2 regions of the Bacillus sp. 5w2 genome follow, and region 1 is predicted to be linked to the other one. Evidence: riboswitches for the same ligand, from Rfam matches in the RefSeq annotation. Region 1 holds a riboswitch; the other holds the start of a gene.
What was found. A riboswitch is a leader RNA that binds a small molecule or an ion and turns the genes downstream of it on or off. The one in region 1 is predicted to bind cyclic di-AMP.
Positions count from the first base shown of each region.

Region 1 (8,137 bases):
TCCATACTTTTCTCTACTCGTTTCTCTAAATCTGGATTAGACGGTGCATAGTTATTTGAACCAGATGCTTCTGCTTTATATTCAATACTAGAGACACGCCCATGAAAATAACGTGGATCTGTGAAATTTTGGCCAATTAACTTAGAACCAATCACTTCATTTTTATCATTATATATTAGACTTCCATCCGCATTCTCCTTCATTACTGCTTGTGCAATACCAGTAACAATAAGCGGATATACAAGTCCGCACAACACTAAAAATGTAAAAGTAATACGGACAATCGGTGATAGTATACTTTGTTTCTTCGCCATCTTTTTCCCCTCTTCCTTATATAAACAAGCCGACAATTATATCGATTACTTTAATTCCAATGAATGGTACAATAACTCCGCCAAGCCCATAAATAAATAGGTTTCGGCCAAGTAGTGCATTCGAACTCATCGGTTTATATGCAATACCTTTCATCGCTAACGGAATGAGTAACGGAATAATAACAGCATTAAATATTAGTGCTGATAAAATCGCTGACAGTGGTGATGTTAGTTTCATAATGTTTAATGCTTCCATTTGCGGAATCGCAAGTGTAAACATCGCTGGAATGATTGCAAAATATTTTGCGATATCATTCGCAATACTAAACGTCGTTAACGCACCACGCGTCATTAACAATTGCTTACCGATTCCTACAACCTCAATAATTTTTGTCGGGTTCGAATCTAAATCAATCATATTCGCTGCTTCTTTCGCAGCTGTCGTACCACTATTCATTGCTAATCCAACGTCAGCCTGCGCTAGTGCCGGCGCATCATTTGTACCATCACCTGTCATCGCTACAAGTTTCCCTTTATCTTGCTCTGCTTTAATAACCGCAATTTTATCTTCTGGTTTACACTCAGCAACGAATTCATCTACCCCTGCTTCTTTTGCAATTGTCGCTGCTGTTAATGGGTTATCGCCTGTACACATAACTGTTTTAATCCCCATTTGACGCAATTGTTCAAAACGCTCACGCATACCAGGTTTTACTGTATCCTTTAAATAAATTAAACCGTAAATACGATTATCCACTGCAACTACAAGTGGTGTCCCGCCCTCTTTTGAAATGAAATCTGCTTTTTGATTTACATCTTTCGGAATCGTTCCACCTTGTGACTGAACCCATTCAATAACGCTACCTACAGCACCTTTCCTCACTTTCGTTCCGTCCTGTAAATCAACACCACTCATTCTCGTTTCTGCTTTAAATGGAACAAATTCACCTTGTTCTGCAAGTTCTCGATTATATGATATAGACTTCGTTTTTACATATTCTATAACTGATCGACCTTCTGGTGTTTCATCTAAAACTGAACTAATTGCAGCCCATTTCCCTACTTGCTCAATCGTTTCATTTCCTACAGGAAGTAATGTATGTGCCATTCGGTTCCCGAAAGTAATCGTACCTGTTTTATCTAAAATAATTGTATTAATATCACCTGCAGCTTCTACTGCTTTACCCGACATCGCTAACACATTGAACTTTGTCACCCGGTCCATCCCAGCAATACCAATCGCTGATAACAACCCACCAATTGTCGTTGGAATTAAACAAACTAACAATGCGACAAGTACAGCTGTATCAATTTGAAACCCTAAATAGTTTGTAAAGATCGGCAACGTCACAACAACGATTAAGAAAATAAGAGTTAAGCTCGTTAATACTGTATTTAAAGCAATTTCATTCGGCGTTTTTTGACGAGCAGCGCCTTCTACTAACGAAATCATTTTATCAATAAATGATTCACCAGGATTACTCGTAATGACAATTGTAATCTCATCACTGACGACCATCGTTCCACCTGTTACGGAACAAAAATCACCGCCCGCTTCTTTTATTACAGGAGCTGATTCACCTGTAATCGCAGATTCATCTACAGAAGCTAATCCTTTCATTACTTCACCATCACTTGGGATCATCTCACCTTGCTTTACAATAACAACGTCACCTTTTCTCAAATCAGTTGCTGAAACTTGAACAATCTCTCCATTTTCTTTCACCACATTTGCAAACACATCTTTCTTCGACTGTTTTAAAGAATCGGCTTGCGCTTTGCCCCGCCCTTCTGCTAACGCCTCTGCAAAGTTAGCAAATAAAACTGTAAATAAGAGAATGAGAGAAACTGTTATATTAAACCATCCTGGTACACTACTAGCACTACTTGGAAGAAACGATAAAATGAACGTAATGATAAATCCAATTTCCACAACGAACATAATCGGATTCTTTATCATGACTTTCGGATTCAATTTCGCAAAGGATTGTTTCATCGCATGTGTTACGATATCACGATCCATCGTTTTCGCTTGTCTAACCTCATCTTCTATAGCATGTATTTGTGACTGATTTACTTGTTTTTCTTTTACTACTACCGGTCTCATCATTTACCCTCCATTACTTCAATGTAAGAAATTCTGCAATTGGGCCAAGTACTAACATCGGGAAGAATGTTAACGCACCGACAATTACAATCGTTCCGATGAAGATGCCACCAAATAAACCATTATCTGTACGGAACGTTCCGACTGTTTCTGGTACTACCGTCTTCTCTTTCAACGAAGCTGCCACAGCTAACATCGTAATTAAACTGAAATAGCGTCCTAAAAACATAACTAAACCAGTTGTAATATTCCAAAACGGTGTATTATCTGCTAAACCTTCAAATCCAGATCCGTTATTCGCAGCTGACGATGTGTATTCATATACAACTTGCGTTAAACCGTGGAAACCGGAATGTGAGATAGCATCTGTTCCTAAACTTGTTGAAAGAGCTAATGCTGAAAATCCTAAAATAAGCAATGGATGGAATAAAATCGTTACCGCAATTAATTTCATTTCCTTACCTTCAATTTTCTTACCTAAAAACTCCGGTGTCCGTCCAACCATTAAACCAGATATAAATACTGCAATAACGGCATACATAATAATGTTTACAAAACCTGCTCCAACACCGCCATATACTGTGTTTAACATCATATTTACGAGTGGAACTAGACCGCCAATTGGTGTTAATGTATCATGCATCGTATTAACAGCCCCTGTTTCAGCAGCTGTCGTTACTGTTGCGTATAGTGAAGAAAATACAGTTCCGAATCGTACTTCTTTTCCTTCTGTACTTCCTTGTACATGTTCGATACCCATTCCATTTAACGCTGGATTTCCATGTAATTCCGATGTCGTAATCGTTATAAATCCAAGTAAAAACACCATAAATAGTGATACGAAAAGGATACGACCTTGTTTTTTATTCCCTATCATTCGTCCGTACGTAAATGGAAGTGCTGTTGGCAATAGCATCATAAGCATCATTTGCAAAATATTACTCATTTGTCCTGGATTTTCAAAAGGATGTGTAGAGTTTGCTCCGAAAAATCCACCGCCGTTATTCCCAAGTTCCTTAATGGAAACAAATGATGCAACTGGCCCGCGTAATATACTTTGCTTTGCCCCATCAATCGTTTGTGCCGTAACTGCACCGTCTAACGTTTGTGGTACACCGAGTGTGACAAAGACTAGCGCCGCAATAAATGCGATAGGAAGAAATACTCTCATTAGTGCTCTCGTAAAATCAACGAAAAAGTTACCGAGTTCTTTTCCAGCGAGCCCTCTTATAAATGCCATAACGAGTGCTAACGTCGTTGCCGGTGCTGCAAACATTAAAAATGTAATTCCGATTAATTGTGATAAATAAGATAAACCATTTTCACCGCTATAATGCTGTAAGTTTGTATCAGCCATAAAACTAATTGCTGTATTAAAGGCAAGCGTAGGCTCCATTCCTTCAATGTGTGCTGGATTTAATGGCAATACTCCTTGTAGTCTAAAAATGAAATATACGACAACAATCATAAATCCATTTAATAAAACTAATGACAATGCGTACTGTTTCCACGTTTGATTGTATTCTTTTACACCCGTAATTTTAAAAATAAGTTTTTCAAAAGGCCCGAATACTTTATCTAGCTTTTGACTACCTTGAAAGGCTTTCTCTAAATATATCCCCATTGGCTTTGCCACAAGAATAAACAACAGCATGGTAATAACAACTGCGACCCAAATCATAATGAATGATTCCCCCTAATTAAAACTTCTCTGGATTTAATAATGCATACACTAAGTACACCGTAATTGCTGCAACAATAACCGATAAGGCAATCATCATGATTGCTTCCCTTCTTTCACAACTTTATCTGACCAACTTGCAAGACTTGCCATCGATGCGACTAACACAACAAAAATCCCGATCATTACAACATCTAACATAACTACCCCTCACTTTTGTTAAAATTTACCATTAAGTTATCAAAAAAAGAACACTAAGCTCTACTTAGTGTTCGAAATGAACAACACAAAGTAAACCTCCTCTCTAAACGCTTACGAGGTTAGCTGTCGGATTCGGGCCTAAAGAGTAGCCCTACTTTCAAAACTGAAAGATTCACCCCAAGTGACGATGCACAAAATTGGTTCCCCCGCTCCATTTCTGGAACTCAGCGATTTTAGGTTTTTTTGGAAATTTTATGAATGATTTATGAGAGTAAATATACTCCTCTATATTTCACTTGTAAAGAGGCAAATTACTGAAAATAAGAAAATATCCGTCTATTTAAACGCTTACATTGAGTATTATTAATATTCTTTCATCTGTTTTCTCGTCTTTTCTTTCTTTTTCACATAAATGATCTTTTAAATACGAAATAAAAAGAGCGAATGACATGAAGTGCATAGCTTGTTGCACTTAGCATTCGCTCTTTTTTATTCACTATTTATTCTCCTCGTAAAAAAGCACGTAAATTTCTCCCGCGAATATAAACTTGTGACAATTCTGCATGTAGTTGCTCATATTCGATAACATCTGTTTTTAAATATAAAGCGTCTTTCGATGGCAATATAATATAGGGCCTTGGAAAAATAGGATCAAGCATCACCAATTCTTGAACTCGCTCTACCGATACCGCCCAACGATTCGCTATATCTCCTAATAACAACACCTTCATCTTCTTCTCCCCCGCCCTATTCAAAAAATAAAAAAGAAATATTATCACAATTTGTAAACACGACAAATGTAGCTCCAATTGTTTCATAGAGCCTCGCTGGATATCGTTTATTCCTTGTAACAACAGTAATAGGTGCTTGAAAAGAAAAGCGAATGTGTTCTGTAAAGAAACTAATAATTGGAAGCTCATCCCCTAGTAAAATCACCTTCTTAATACACTCACAAATACTAGTAAAATCCTGCTCCCTACTACAACTATACGTCCAATCAAACCCACAATTCCTCACTTCAGCCGCTATCTCTTCATTTGCTGTAAAAATAATTAACTCATGTTGAAATGCTACTAAATCTATTAAACTATTTACCTTGCTTTCTTCTCCAACACAAATAAGTGTTAGTTCCATGTACCTCATCCTCCTTAGCATAAAAGAACTCAAACATAGATTGATATTCCCCTATACTAATCAGATCGATGAAGTGATGTATCCATCATGGCACCGTCCTCTCTCAAGACGCTTACGAAGTTAGCTGTCGGATTCGGGCTTTGAGAGTAGCCCTACTTTCAAAATTGAAAGATTCACCCCTAGTGACACTGCACAAATTGGTTCCTCCGCTCCATACAATCGGACTCAGCGTTTACAAAAAAATATATTCTGGCTGATATATTACTCCTGTATTTGGAAAAAGTAAACAGAAAAAAAGCCAGTTATAAAACTGACTTTTTACTTACCTAAGCACGCGTTTTATTCAATTTATATGCAAAATGATTCGTCGGTCCATGACCACTACCAATATTCAATGGCTCTTCAATTGCTATACTAATAAATCGTTTTGCTTCTTGAACTGCCTCTTCAATCGAGTAGCCTTTCGCAAGTCCTGCTGTAACCGCTGAAGCAAATGTGCACCCGCTTCCGTGCGTTTGCTTTGAAGGAATCCGTTCGCTTCTAAATTCGATAAACTCTTCTCCATCAAAGAGTAAGTCAATTACTTCATTACCTTGATATTCTGCATGTCCACCCTTCATAAGCACATATTTCGCACCTAATTCATGCAGTACTTTCGCAGCTTCCTTACTATCTTCAACATCATGAATCTCCATCCCAGTTAACACTTCTGCCTCAGGAACATTCGGTGTTACAACCGTTGCTACTGGTAATAAATATTCTTTTAATGCTTGTACTGCTTCTTGTTGTAATAATGATGCACCACCCTTAGCAATCATAACAGGGTCTAGTACAATATTATTCCAGCCAAACTTCTTTATATGTTCTGCTACAATTTGAATAATTTCACTGCTAAATAACATTCCTAGTTTCACAGCATCTGGTGTTAAATCCGTACCAATTGAATTCAGCTGTTCGATAATCCCTTCTAATGGAACTGGATATACCCCTTGAACGCCAAGCGTGTTTTGAGCAGTAATTGCCGTAATTGCCGTCATTCCGTACACACCAAGCTCTTGGAATGTTTTTAAATCTGCTTGAATGCCGGCACCGCCTCCGCTATCAGATCCGGCAATTGTTAGAGCTTTATTTATTTTCATCCCACTCATCCTTTTCTATCCAAAATAACGATGATAAATTGTTTTTGCTTCGCTTATATCTTTCGTTCCATGTACAAGTACACGACCATCTTTAAAAGCAACTAATCTCTTTTCTTCCACAGAAAATGATAATAAATATGGATTTACATTTAAATCATTCACACGATCATTCAGCAGCTCTTTGTATCGTTCAAAATCCATTTCCTCTTTATGAGGTGGTCTAATTTGAACTGTATTTCTCCCGCATAAAACTGCTGTTTTCGATGTGTTTTCTTTATTTAAATACGGATATAATGCATTCTCTCCGCACGAAGGACAATTGTGTTTACGAAGCTTTTGCATATTCATACATGAATATTCATTCTTCCATACATCAAACGATACAAGTCCATCTCGAAGTGATTCGGAATCTTCCACTAACAGTTTAAGAGCTTCCGTTACTTGATGAGAAACGACGAGAGCTACAGCAGGTGATATAATGCCCGCTGTATCACATGTCGCCCCGCCAAGCGGAATTGATTGTAATAAACATGATAAACATGGCGTTTTACTAGGAAGAATTGTGTAAGAAAGACCGTAACTCCCTACACATGCTCCGTAAATCCATGGAATAGAATATTTTTGTGCTATATCATTTACAATGAAACGCGTTTCGAAATTATCAGTTGCATCAATGATTACATCAACGTTGGTAACAAGCTCTTCTAATTCCTCAGCTGTTACATCTTGAACGAGAGCTTCTACTCTTACTTCACTATTAATCTCTTCTAGACGCTTCTTTGCTGCTACAGCCTTCGGAAGATTATTTTCTACATCACTCTCTGCGTACAATTGCTGCCTTTGTAAATTACTCCAATCGACATAATCCCGGTCTACAATCGTTACTGTACCAACACCTGCTCTTACGAACATCTCTGCATTTGCACTACCTAATGCACCTGCGCCGATAATAAGCACATGCTTTTCTCTTATCTTTTGCTGGCCTTCTTCCCCAATCGGAGAAAATAATTCTTGGCGAGAATATCGATTATTCAACTACGCTCATTCCTTCTAAAGGACTACTTGCTGTTGCACAACGTTTACGTGCAATACGACCTGCTTCAAATCCTAAACGTCCTGCCTCAATACTTAATTTCATTGCAGATGCCATTTTAATAGGATCTTTTGCTCCTGAAACAGCCGTATTTAATAACACACCATCCGCTCCCAATTCCATCGCGAATGCCGCATCAGCTGGGCTACCGATACCAGCGTCAACGATAACTGGTACTGTCGCTTGTTCAATAATAAAGCTTAAATTTAACGGATTTACAATACCAAGCCCTGAACCGATTGGTGATGCTCCTGGCATAATTGCATGCACGCCTAGTTCTTGTAACTTACGTGCTAATACAACGTCATCAGATGTGTACGGAAGTACGATAAATCCTTCTTCTAGTAACATTTCAGATGCCTTTAACGTCTCTACCGGATCAGGTAATAACGTTCTATCATCACCAATAACTTCAACTTTGATCATGTCGCAAAGCCCTGAAGCTTTTGCTAATTTTGCAATACGAAC
Region 1 covers NZ_JBTIWT010000018.1:87,363-95,499, forward strand. The annotation lists gene kdpC (K(+)-transporting ATPase subunit C) at 1-314, opposite strand, end outside; gene kdpB (potassium-transporting ATPase subunit KdpB) at 331-2,421, opposite strand; gene kdpA (potassium-transporting ATPase subunit KdpA) at 2,435-4,102, opposite strand; gene kdpF (K(+)-transporting ATPase subunit F) at 4,122-4,202, opposite strand; gene ACXY7N_RS23980 (SipW-dependent-type signal peptide-containing protein) at 4,199-4,303, opposite strand; cyclic di-AMP (ydaO/yuaA leader) riboswitch at 4,398-4,543, opposite strand; gene ACXY7N_RS23985 (hypothetical protein) at 4,804-5,034, opposite strand; gene ACXY7N_RS23990 (hypothetical protein) at 5,051-5,437, opposite strand; cyclic di-AMP (ydaO/yuaA leader) riboswitch at 5,531-5,678, opposite strand; gene thiD (bifunctional hydroxymethylpyrimidine kinase/phosphomethylpyrimidine kinase) at 5,764-6,585, opposite strand; gene thiF (thiazole biosynthesis adenylyltransferase ThiF) at 6,592-7,611, opposite strand; gene thiG (thiazole synthase) at 7,604-8,137, opposite strand, start outside.

Region 2 (8,137 bases), on a different contig from region 1:
AGTACTCACTTATTGTTCTAAAACATTTCATATGTGATTAGTATGAATAACATTGTATAAAATTTCTATTTCATATCCATTTCCACATTCACACAGTGAATATATTACATAAAAATATTATTCATTTTAAACTAAATAACGTAAGCAAATATGAAATTCCGTTTTGTTTTCATGTAAGTTTTGTACTGTAAGGTCATTTAAACACAGCTATTTATCTATCGTAAAGAAGTATTTTCATTCCCTTTATTTTCAAGCTTTCCCGTCCTTATTTCAAAATATAATCCGCTTCACTTTTTCAATTGAAATATCCATATATCACAACAAAAACTCCTACTTACTTATAGATTTAAAAATTATATCAGTATATCTTTTAGGTTCATATGCAATTATGCATAGCGTATACACAAAAAGGATAGCTTCACTTTCGTAAAGCTATCCTTAAAAAATCTTCTTACTTTTTCAAATGATATGGAACTGTTGTAATAACAACATTTCTTTTATAGAGTAAATACGCACGAATGAGTAAACTAGACTGATTATGAAGAATGTTATGCCAACCTTTTTTCGGAATGAACTGTGGTATAACGACAGTAACTCGGTAATTTGATTCACTCGCTTTATATTGCACTGTATCAATAAACTTTGTTAGCGGTTGAATAATACTTCTATAGTGAGAATGTAAGGTAACAAGTCTTACTTCAGGTTGCCACTTCTTCCATTTCTCTTCAAATTTCTTTTCCTCTTCTCTGTCAAAAGCAACATATACAGCGATAACTTGATCTGCAGAAAGAGCCTTCGCATAGTTCAATGAATTTTCCACTACATGAGTCATACCTGCTACAGGAACGACAATTACATTTCCCTCAATTGGAACAAGTGGTTCACAAGTTTTTAAACTTAATTGATCGCCCACTGCATCGTAATGCTTCTTAACTCTATGGAACAAGAAGATGATGGCAGGTAAGAAAATAAGGATTGACCAAACTTGTGCAAATTTAGTTAAAAAGAACATGCTCATTACGATAAAACTAATAATTGCACCAATTAAATTAACCGTTAATCTCAAAGCCCATCCTTCAGGTTTTTCACGAAGCCATTTTAATACCATACCCGTTTGAGAAAGTGTAAATGGAATAAATACACCTACTGCATATAACGGGATTAAATGTTCTGTTTGCCCTTGGAAAGCTACAATTAAAATAATCGAAGCTATCCCAAGTATAATAATACCGTTTGAGTAACCTAGGCGGTCTCCTCTAATCGTAAACATTCTCGGTATAAATTTGTCTTTTGCAAGGTTAACTGCTAATAGTGGAAATGCAGAATAACCTGTATTAGCAGCAAGAATTAATATTAAAGCAGTTGTACCTTGTATGAAATAGTACATGAAATTACGTCCAAAAGTTTGTTCAGCAATTTGTGAAACAACTGTTACTTCCTTACTTGGATTAATTCCGTAATAATAAGCTAAAAAGACAATTCCTGAAAATAAAACGGCAAGTAATGCACCCATTGCAAGCAATGTTTTCGCTGCATTGTTAGGTGCAGGATCCTTAAAGTTTGGAATTGCGTTAGAGATTGCCTCAACACCTGTTAAAGCCGAACTACCCGATGCAAATGCTCGTAGCAGTAAGAACAAACTAATTCCCGCAACCGGCGTTCCAATCGGCGTGTGTAAAGTCGGTGAAACGTGACCAGTTAAAATATTGTATATCCCTACCCCAATTAATATAAATAGTGCTAGAACGAATAAATAAACCGGATATGCTAAAACGGAAGCTGATTCCGTTACCCCTCTTAAATTTAAAATAGTAATAAATATAACAAATATAATCGCAATGATTACATTATGTGCATGTAAACTAGGAAAAGCTGATGTGAGCGCATCTGTACCTGCAGACACACTTACTGCAACAGTTAAAATATAATCGACTAATAAAGATCCTCCAGCTATTAACCCTGGATTCATCCCTAAATTTTCTTTTGATACAACATACGCGCCCCCGCCATGCGGATAAGCAAAAATAATTTGACGATAAGATAAAATAAGGGCTGTCAATAATACTAATACCCCGATAGCGATCGGAATTGAATACCAATAAGCAATCGCTCCAAGACCTGCTAAAGCAATTAAAATTTGCTCTGGTCCATATGCAACCGATGACAATGCGTCAGAAGATAAAATGGCTAACGCCTTCGTTTTATTAAGCTTCTGCTCTCCTAACTCAGTTGATTTTAACGGTCTTCCAATTAAAAATCTTTTAATAGATGAAACCAATACTGTCCACTCTCCAATAATTTTGTACGAACGATGCTGCTTGTTACAGCCAGCAAACTATTTCTTCAGAAAACAAAAAATGTCTACAAGCCATAGCGAAATAGACTTGTAGACATTATATTTTTTGTCGCACAAGCTCCACCTTCCTTCTCAATATAACGCTTACGAGGTTAGCTGTCGGATTCGGGCCTATGAGTAGCCCTACCTTTTTCAAGGATTCACCCCATTGGATTAAGTATTAATCCATAAGAACGGGTCCCCCGTACCATGCGGTTTCAGCGATTTAGAAAATTGAAACTGTGGATTATAATACTCCTTTATTTTCAAAATGTAAACAAAAATTTTGAAAAAGAAAAAATTTAAAATGATTGCGCATAATCCGCCGGTAAATATACATAATGAATACTAAAAAATCGATAAAGGAGACCCATATGTCTAAAGAAAAGAAGCCTATTTTTTCCGATTCCTATTTAGATGCGTTAGCAAATGAAATTAATCAATTATACGGTAAACGTGAACAGGAAATAAATTTGACAGATAGAACGAAAAGAAATAAATAATTTGTCATAAAAAAAGAAAGCAATACACTTATATATTGCTTTCTTTTTTATTTTTTCATACATCCAATTCTATTTCTGACCTGTTAAAGGTCATTTCTTCATACACTTTCAAATTTTGATATACTGCCCCTAATAATGGTGCTTCTATAGAAAATTGTTCTGCTACATCTAGTAAGTATCCTTGTAAGTGCTTCCCTTCAATGGACGAACCTTTTTCCATATCACGCTGCATTGATGACTTCATATCATACGAAATTTTATCAATTGTTTTCATATGTTCCTGGGCAATACCATCCTTAACTGGAGCTTTCATAGACCTCATGATTTGCACACATTCTTCAAATAAGTTTCGGATAAATTCGTGTCCACCTTCACTTTCACGAATCGGTCCTATTGGTGCACGCATTAATGTCGTCACACCCGACATTACAGTAATAAATAAATATTTATGCCACATATCTTGCGTAATATTTTCACTTAAAACAAAACTAGATTTCGTACCTGCAAATGCTTTAGAAATATGCTTTATTCTCTCTGAACCTTGAAGCTTGATTTCTCCAAACAGAAGTCTGTTGGCAGCACTCGTTTGTACAATTTCTCCTTGATCGTTTAACGTCGTCTCGATAAAGCATAAACCGCCAATTACTTTTTCCACGCCAAATTCCTTTTGTAATTGTGATAAATGAGCGATACCATTTAACAATGGAATGATGACAGTTTTTTCGCTAACATAGGGCTTCAAATCTTGAATTGCCTCGTTTAAGTGATACGCTTTTGTTGAAAATAAAATGACATCAAATGGAGCAGTTCGATCTTCTTTCGTTATTAATTTCGGTTGGAAGGAAAAATCCCCGTTAACACTTCGGATTACAAGTCCTCTTTCCTCCAATTGTTTTTTCCGTTTACTACGAACAAGGAACGTAACATCTTCTCCCTTTTCTACTAATCGACCTCCAAAAAAACCTCCGACGCCACCAGCCCCTAATACTAAAATACGCATACAACATCCCCCTTTTCAAAATACAGTTTTATAACTTTTAGTATACATAACATTATACATGTCCCCTACTAAATAAGCTGAATTTTCATTCTTAATCGATTATAAAACAGTGGTTATTTTCAAATGAATTTGGGCATGTTGTTTTTATAGCATATATGGAAAGGAAACAATGTAAATGGAGGCAATACAAACAATCGAGGAAAAAGATGTAGCAACAGCTATATTTCAATTTATATTCCCGTTTTCTTTTAAAACTGGATATGAACAAAATATGTTCCCTTTCTTACAGAAAAATGATTTTCGCCCTTTTCGACTCGATCATCTTGAAAATGAAAATACATACTACGGAAAATTTCAAGTTTCACATCAAAATATGGAAGCATACTATCTTTCATTTACAAATAAAATTCTATTTCCTCACTCAGAGCATCAAAAAGGATTACAACGCTATTCTAAAGACCTTAACTTAACTGGACACTTAACAACAAATCTTATTTCCATCCCCTTCAAGATACACTCTATTGACGTAACACTCTGTCCTTATGAACTTGGCTTCTTAACAATTCGGACAGAAGTAGAAACCGATCCAAACATGACATTATCAGAAGCAATCGAATTCGCCGCCCGCTTCCGTGTACTTGAAACTAAAAATGATACAAACGAGACTATTTGTATTGAATGTAATGGAAAACAATATTCACAAGTAGAGAAGCTTATATTCGGCGATTTATTTCATGGCTTAACAGACTTCTTTGAGAAAAAGAGATTGCGGAGCTCTTACTTTCAAACATTCCCATTCTTTGAAGATCAACGAATGTATGTACAAACTTTATTATCCATAAACAAAGAGTCTGACCTTCATGTAGTTGATGTATACCGAGCTTCCAGTCTTTCCGGATTAACAGACGATGGTAAGCCCTATATTAGCGCAAATAATGTTCCTTATATTCAAGATTATTTAACAAAACATTCTTATCAAAGATGGGCTCCTAATCGCTACTTTATTATGGAAGAACATATTTTCACATGTATAACAAACGAAGGTGAACACGAATTCGCTAAACTTGCTAGTCAAATGTACGGGGAGTTTTATTACGCTTTGTTATTAAATCTATTTCATAAAGTTGTTTTATTAAAAATGGCAAACGCTTATGCCGAGTTAAATATTGAACAAGATACAAATGAAATAGAGAAATTAATTTATTCAATTAATTCATTTACAGCGAATTACTTCTCTTTAGAGTTAGTATCCCAATCACAGAGTGAAGATATTTTCTTCCGCTTAAGAAAGTTATTTAACATTGAGGTACTATATTTGAATGCAAAACAAAATCTTGATAGTTTGTTTAAATATCAAGAAAATGTCGCTTCTAAAAAAGATAGCCTTTTACTATTAATTTTAACGCTCTACTCTGTAGTAGGCCAAATGTTAGGGTTTACTATGATTGACCTTTTAAGAAACACCGATTCAAACAAAATATCATCGCCACTTGAATTTTTCGCACTTTTAATAGCAATAAGCGGCATAGTCATTTCACTTATTTTAGGCGCACAAAGTTTATACCAATGGAGTCTACAACATAAACGAAGAAAATCATGGGTAAAACAAACTGTACTTTCTGCTGTGAAAGAGAAAGATAATAAACATTAAAAAAGATTATTTTCATTTACTGAAATTTTTATCGGTGATTTTTCGAATATATCGACTTACCGACAAAAAAACGACAAAAGACAGAACCGGATAATATCAAAAGGGTACTCCAAAATGACGTTTGGAGTACCCTTTTTTATTACACAAGTTCAGCTTACTTCCCTGCTTCGATTTGTTCTAATGCAGCAGCTACTTGTTCTTCAGTTAATTCATGTTGTACTACGTAGCGGTTACGTGGGCTTACACGACATTCATGAGAACATGCACGTAAATATTTCGCTTCGTTTTCTTCCGAACATAAAATTTTCTTGTTACATTCTGGATTTGAACAGTTTACATAGCGCTCACAAGGTTCACCTGTAAAGTGATCTTTACCAACAATAACATGTTCTTTTTGGTTTACTGGTACAGCAATACGCTCATCAAACACGTAACATTGTCCATCCCAAAGCTCGCCTTGTACTTCTGGATCTTTTCCGTACGTTACAATTCCGCCGTGAAGCTGACTTACATCTTCATACCCTTCACGAACTAACCAACCAGAGAATTTCTCACAACGAATTCCGCCTGTACAGTACGTTAAAATCTTTTTACCTTCAAGTGTTTCTTTGTTTTCTCTAATCCAATCTGGTAATTCACGGAATGATTCGATATCTGGTTTAATTGCACCTTTGAAGTGTCCTAAATCAAACTCATAATCATTTCGTGCATCAATAATAACTGTATCTTCTTGTTTCATTGCTTCATAAAAATCTTTTGGCTCTAAATACTTTCCAGTTATTTCGTGTGGGTTAATGTCATCTTCTAGACGAAGTGTAACTAATTCTGGACGAGGACGCACGTGCATTTTCTTGAATGCGTGCCCTTCTTCTTCATCTATTTTAAATACGATACCGTCAAAGCGTGGATCGTTGTTCATTGCTTCCATGTATTTCTCTGTTTGTTCTACAGTTCCAGAACAAGTTCCGTTAATTCCTTCTTTAGCTACAAGGATTCTTCCTTTTAATTCAAGTGAATTACAAAATGCTAAATGCTCTGCAGCGAATTCTTCAGGGTTTTCAATTGTTGTGTACATGTAATATAGTAATACTCTGTATGGTTTTGTAGTTGCCAATGTATTTCTACCACCTATCTAATTTTTAAAATCATGTATAAGTTAACGTTCATATCAAAACATATATAATAAGAAAATGTATCCAAAGTTTTATGCATCCCATTTTCTTCTCTTTATACTATTTTCTATAAGTTAACAAAAATAAAAAACAAGATTACACATCAAAACACTATGGTTATGTTGTAATCCCAATATATTATATATCATACAAATCCATTTCCATCAATTAATATACTGTATTATAGGCTTTATGTTCACATAAATTTCAAAAATAGCCCTTTAATTCATTATGTTTCCCCACGTCATCACACCATAAACTCCCAATTTTTCATAACACCACACCATTTATTGTGTAAAGGCATATAATTTGCACTAAGGAAACATTTATGTTCAAATAAAATTATCAACTAATACATTTAAATGTATTGAAATAATGAGCAAGAATAAATACAATAATTTCATCAAGTTAACATTTTAAAGGGGAAAACTACTATGAATAAAGATATATCAAAAGATGAACAAGTCCCTTCTCAAAGTACAACTGTTCAATCAGCGCATTTAGCATTAAGTGGACAAACGAAAGGCTTAAAAAGACTATTACCATTCTTAGGCCCAGCTTTTATCGCTTCAGTCGCTTATATTGATCCTGGCAATTTCGCGACAAATATTGCAGCTGGATCACAATATGGATATTTATTACTCTGGGTAATTCTTGCTTCTAATTTAATGGCGGTATTAATCCAAACTTTATCCGCTAAATTAGGAATTGCTACAGGTAAAAACCTTCCTGAAATCGCTCGAGAAAACTTCCCAAAACCTGTTTCCATCGGTTTATGGATTCAAGGGGAGCTCGTTATTATGGCGACTGATTTAGCTGAATTTATTGGAGCGGCACTCGGATTGTACTTATTGTTCGGGATTCCAATGTTACCAGCCGCTTTAATTACAGCTGCTGGATCATTTATTATTCTTGAATTTCAACGCAGAGGCTTCCGTCCATTAGAAGCTATTATAACAGGAATGATTTTTATCGTTGTTATCGCTTTTGGTGTACAAGTCTTCTACGCAAAACCAGAATTAAGCCCTTTACTTTCAGGTCTATTTATTCCAAAATTCCAAGGCGTGGATAGTATCTTATTAGCAGCTGGTATTTTAGGCGCAACCGTTATGCCACATGCAATATATCTACATTCCGCCTTAACGCAGCGCCGTGTAGTCGGAACAAATGATGAACAAAAGAAAAAGATTTTCCGCTTCGAATTTATTGATATCATTATCGCAATGGTTATCGCTGGAGCAATTAATGCAAGTATGTTAATTGTTGCTGCTGCACTATTCTTTAAAAACGGCTTGCATGTTGAAGATCTTGATGTTGCTTTTAACCAATTTAGTAACTTAGTCGGTCCTGCATCCGCTGCTTTATTTGGAATCGGACTTTTATCAGCAGGTTTATCTAGCTCTTCAGTCGGGACAATGTCTGGTGACATTATCATGCAAGGATTCATTCGAATGCATATTCCGTTATATTTACGCC
Region 2 covers NZ_JBTIWT010000001.1:708,047-716,183, forward strand. The annotation lists gene ACXY7N_RS03615 (APC family permease) at 452-2,278, opposite strand; cyclic di-AMP (ydaO/yuaA leader) riboswitch at 2,423-2,569, opposite strand; gene ACXY7N_RS03620 (hypothetical protein) at 2,710-2,838, shown strand; gene panE (2-dehydropantoate 2-reductase) at 2,894-3,838, opposite strand; gene ACXY7N_RS03630 (hypothetical protein) at 4,014-5,489, shown strand; gene trhO (oxygen-dependent tRNA uridine(34) hydroxylase TrhO) at 5,644-6,603, opposite strand; gene ACXY7N_RS03640 (Nramp family divalent metal transporter) at 7,096-8,137, shown strand, end outside.
Region 2: it holds a riboswitch for cyclic di-AMP, as region 1 does, so the genes downstream of both, ACXY7N_RS03615 (APC family permease) here and ACXY7N_RS23990 (hypothetical protein) in region 1, are expected to answer to the same signal.